2 regions of the Alkalihalobacillus phoenicis genome follow, and region 1 is predicted to be linked to the other one. Evidence: a T-box and tRNA genes for the amino acid it is inferred to sense, from the RefSeq annotation. Region 1 holds a T-box; the other holds one or more tRNA genes.
What was found. A T-box is a leader RNA that pairs with one kind of tRNA and senses whether it is charged. The one in region 1 lies ahead of thrS (threonine--tRNA ligase), so its partner is inferred to be a tRNA-Thr.

Region 1 (2,465 bases):
CTGACAAAAAGACCGAACCCGTAACATACCATTTAAAGAACCACTTGATTCATGCCTGTGAACTTGCCCAAATTCAGAATAACGAATCGGTAAATCACGATAGGAACGCAACGCTTGTTTATAAATCAACATATGACCAGGGCAGTTCATCGGTTTTAAGGCAAAATTTTGCTCATCGACTTTAGCGAAGTACATATTTTCATGATAATGCTCCCAATGGCCTGACTCTTCCCATAAACGCTGATTCATCATAAACGGTGTCCTTACTTCATCATAGCCATTCCGATTTTGCATCTTTCTTGAAAATTGCTCAAGCTCATGACGAATGATTTGACCCTTCGGTAAATAAAAGGGCATACCAGGAGCTTCTTCTGAGAACATAAACAACTCTAACTCCTTCCCTAATTTTCGATGGTCACGTTTTTTCGCTTCCTCTACCATCTCTAAATGACCGTTCAACTCATCTTCTTTAAAAAAAGCTGTCCCATAAATTCTTTGTAGCATCTTATTTTGACTGTCTCCCCGCCAGTAGGCACCTGCTACATTTAATAATTTAAAAAATTTAATTTTACTCGTTTCGGCAACATGAACTCCACGGCACAAATCAAAAAATTCTCCTTGTTCATATATTGAAACTTGTTCCCCTTCTGGTATCGCGTCAATAAGCTCGAGCTTGTAGCAATCATCCATTTCAGTAAATCGTCTTAGTGCCTCCTCTCGACTAACTTCAATTCTTTTTATTTCTAGGTTTTCAGCTACAATTCTTTTCATTTCCTTTTCAATCTTTGGCAAATCCTCCACGGAAATACTTTTATCGGAATCCAAATCATAATAAAAACCATCTTCAATAACCGGTCCTATCCCTAGCTTTATATTTGGATAAAGCCTTTTTAGTGCTTGAGCCATTAAATGAGCTGCACTATGACGCATAACACTTAAAGCTTCCTTCGTTCCCTCAAGAACAATCTCCAATTTTCCTTCTTTAAAAAGTGGTTGCCTTAAATCAACAAGCATGCCATTCCATTTTCCTACGACCGCCTTTTTCTTTAAGTTTGGACTAATGGAGAGGGCAATTTCCTCTGGTGTTATCCCTTTCTTCCCTTCTATTTTCAATCCATCAGGCAAAATAATCTCAATAAATTCTGACATTTAAAATCACTCCTTCGCTTAAAATAAAGGGCTCATTTTCCAATGAATAGTTGCCATCGATTCGCAACCAAATTAATCCCCTAAAAAACCCATTAAAAAAATAGCAAATAAAAAAACACCCATCCCCAAAAAAGGGACGAGTGTTCGTCGTGTTTCCACCCTTGTTTCCATACCCATACAGAATATGACTTCTCATACACGATAACGAGTGTGAATCGGCTTCCATTACTACTACTCGGTTCACAGAAGCAGTTCAAAGGCGGTAAGTAAAACGACGTATTAGAAAGCTCCCACCTTCACTTTCCTCTCTGTAAATCGTCTCGTTTTACCTTTTGTCCTCATCAAAACTATTTTGTAATCTCCAATTTCATTTGTTCAATAAACCGTTCTAACGAAACAGAATCTGACTTCTGCTCACCATATTTTCGAATGTTCACGGCATTCGCTTCTACTTCTTGATCACCTAATACGAGCATATACGGTGTTTTTTGCATTTGGGCTTCCCGGATTTTGTACCCAAGCTTTTCGTCACGCTCATCAATGGTGACACGTGCTCCAATCGCTTGTAATTGCTCTTGAACTTTTTTCGCATAATCTAAATGCACTTCTGGAGAAACAGGGATGATTTGTGCTTGTACTGGAGCAAGCCAAGTTGGGAAAGCTCCTTTGTATTCCTCAAGTAAAAAAGCGACAAAACGTTCCATAGTCGAGACAACGCCACGATGGACAACGACTGGACGATGTTGCTGACCATCTTCGCCAACATAAGTTAAATCAAAACGCTCTGGCAATAAGAAATCTAATTGCACAGTCGATAATGTTTCGTCTTTTCCTAAAGCGGTACGAACTTGTACATCAAGTTTCGGACCATAGAATGCCGCTTCACCTTCTGCTTCATAATAATCCACATCAAGCTCATCCATTGCTTCTTTTAACATCCCTTGTGCTTTATTCCACATTGCATCGTCATCAAAATATTTTTCTTTATCTTCTGGGTCACGATAAGATAAACGGAATTGATATTTATCAATGCCAAAATCTTTATAAACCTCTGTAATTAGATGAACGACACGCAAAAATTCTTCTTTAATTTGATCGGGGCGACAGAAAATATGAGCATCATTTAAAGTCATGCCACGAACCCGCTGTAAACCTGATACTGCACCAGACATCTCATAACGATGCATCATCCCAAGTTCAGCAATACGTAATGGTAATTGACGATAACTACGCATGTCTTGTTTATAAACCATCATATGATGCGGACAGTTCATCGGACGAAGCACAAACTCTTCATTGTCACGTTCCATCACCGG
Region 2 (2,465 bases), 1.3 Mb from region 1:
GACTCGTGTTGGTGATGGCCCATTCCCAACAGAGTTAGTTGATGAAATTGGTGACCAAATTCGTGAAGTTGGGAATGAGTATGGTACAACTACAGGCCGTCCACGTCGTGTTGGTTGGTTTGATTCAGTTGTCGTTCGCCATGCACGTCGTGTGAGTGGATTGACGGATCTTTCATTAAACTCAATCGACGTTTTAACAGGGATTGAAACATTAAAGATTTGTACCGCTTATAAATATCGTGGTGAAGTTGTCGAAGAATTCCCTGCAAGTCTTAAAGTTCTTGCAGAATGTGAACCTGTTTATGAAGAATTACCTGGTTGGACGGAAGATATTACAGGAGTAAAATCTTTACATGAACTTCCAGAAAATGCTCGTCATTATATTGAGCGTGTTTCCCAATTAACAGGTATTCCATTAACGATTTTCTCTGTTGGACCAGATCGTAACCAAACAAATCTTGTTCGTGGAGTTTTTGCTTAATTGCACTAGTTAAGAAAATGAAAACGGCGAAAATGCAAGGAAAGGCTTGTGTTTTCGCTACGTTTTCGATATGCTAATGAAGGTTGTTTTAGAAATTTTGTGTTTCCACAAAAAAAATAAAAATATTTTATAAAAATACTTGCAGTAGTGTTTTGTCTGTGGTATTATAAATCTTGTCGCTAAGGCGAGTAAGACAAGCAAGATAATAGGAGCCATTAGCTCAGTCGGTAGAGCATCTGACTTTTAATCAGAGGGTCGAAGGTTCAAGTCCTTCATGGCTCACCATTACTCTTAAATTTTAAGTGTATTGGCCCGTTGGTCAAGCGGTTAAGACACCGCCCTTTCACGGCGGTAACACGGGTTCGAATCCCGTACGGGTCACCAATTTTTATTTTATCTTTAATACGGTCCGGTAGTTCAGTTGGTTAGAATGCCTGCCTGTCACGCAGGAGGTCGCGGGTTCGAGTCCCGTCCGGACCGCCATGAGTTTTATATTTCGGTTATTTTTAAGTTGGCTTGGTAGCTCAGTCGGTAGAGCAATGGACTGAAAATCCATGTGTCGGCGGTTCGATTCCGTCCCAAGCCACCATTTTTTTATGCCGATCTAGCTCAATTGGTAGAGCAACTGACTTGTAATCAGTAGGTTGGGGGTTCAAGTCCTCTGGTCGGCATTTTATATAGATTTTACTTTTTGTTCAGTATGCAATGGCATGCTTTTTTATTTGGATAAATATTAGTAGAATTTTTTGAATGGTTATTAGTTGTATAAAAGGCAGATAGGAAAACTCCTATCTGCCTTTTATACTTGTTACCGTAAAAGTGCACCTGTTAGAAGTTAAAATCGTTTCTTATCCGATTAGGGTATGTGACGGTTTTTTTGTTTTTTAGGGAATAGTTGCAAAATCAATAAGTTGCCCTGTTGGTGCTGTTAGTGATTATAGTCATTTTAAGAAGTAGGAAAAGAAAGAATTAGGTTATTCACTATTGATTAAGCTGGCTAATGTGAAAAAGCAGACTTTTATCATGAATTTTTATCCAAAAAGATTACAAATCAATTTCATTTAGTAATATTGACTCACCTTAATTAGAATTATGCTAGAATGGGGGAGGTTTATTTGGTTTATATAAGAAAATTTCAAATACAAAAGCTAGATTATTAGATTATAAGAAAGAACTGATTGTACGTTTACAGGCAATTGGCGAGAGGATTTTAAAAGGATTATGATAGTTTGGAATAAAGTAGAAAAACAGCAAGCAGTTGATTTACGCTTAAAGCAACCTATTTATAAACACTGGATATTAGCGATGGTATTGCTCTTATCGATTTCAGGTGTCTCTAATGTGTTGGCTAGTTCAGATTTGATGATGGAGAAGGTTTATCATATTTATCTTGAAGAAGAGTTTATTGGGACAGTCGATGATGAAGAAGATTACTTGGGCTTTTTAAATGAGCTATTAGAAGAAGAGCAAGAGCGACATTTCGGGCTAACCTTTGATTTTAAAGAGACGATTGATGTTATACCTGAGCTCGTTTTTATCCCAAATGCGAATACGGAACAAACGAAAGAAAAGCTAGCTGAGTTACTAACGGTAAAGGCTGTGGCGACAGCTCTTGTGATTGAGGAAGACGAGGTTGTTTATTTGGCTGAACAAGAGGCAGTCGCACAGTTAAAAAAGCAAATGGTCTTAGAACAAGTTGAAGAGGAAGCTTTTGAAGAGTATGTGCTTTCTTTACAAGAAGAAGGTTCATTGAAAGTGAATGAAGAAGAAGTAGCGAGGAAGTTGCCCTCTTCAGAAAGTGGCGAGCGTGAACCGGTTCATACTAACGAAATGAATGATAAAGAGATTGGGTTAGAATTGGAAGAAAAGCTCATTAATTCGGTTTCTTTTACAACGGACATTGAAAGTAAACAAGTGCTCGTTTCACCTGAAAAAGTTAGCACTGTGGAAGAGGCATTTGAAGAAATAGAACAAGGAAAAGAGA

Region 2: it has a tRNA-Thr gene. The T-box ahead of thrS (threonine--tRNA ligase) is inferred to sense a tRNA for this amino acid. The anticodon was not compared.

What each region holds. Positions count from the first base shown of each region.
Region 1 is NZ_CP154853.1:528,291-530,755, reverse strand. It holds gene thrS (threonine--tRNA ligase) at 1-1,149, opposite strand, end outside; T-box leader at 1,279-1,503, opposite strand; gene thrS (threonine--tRNA ligase) at 1,497-2,465, opposite strand, start outside.
Region 2 is NZ_CP154853.1:4,151,034-4,153,498, forward strand. It holds gene AA0017_RS19530 (adenylosuccinate synthase) at 1-481, shown strand, start outside; tRNA gene AA0017_RS19535 (tRNA-Lys) at 691-766, shown strand; tRNA gene AA0017_RS19540 (tRNA-Glu) at 791-865, shown strand; tRNA gene AA0017_RS19545 (tRNA-Asp) at 888-964, shown strand; tRNA gene AA0017_RS19550 (tRNA-Phe) at 995-1,070, shown strand; tRNA gene AA0017_RS19555 (tRNA-Thr) at 1,080-1,152, shown strand; gene AA0017_RS19560 (peptidoglycan DD-metalloendopeptidase family protein) at 1,703-2,465, shown strand, end outside.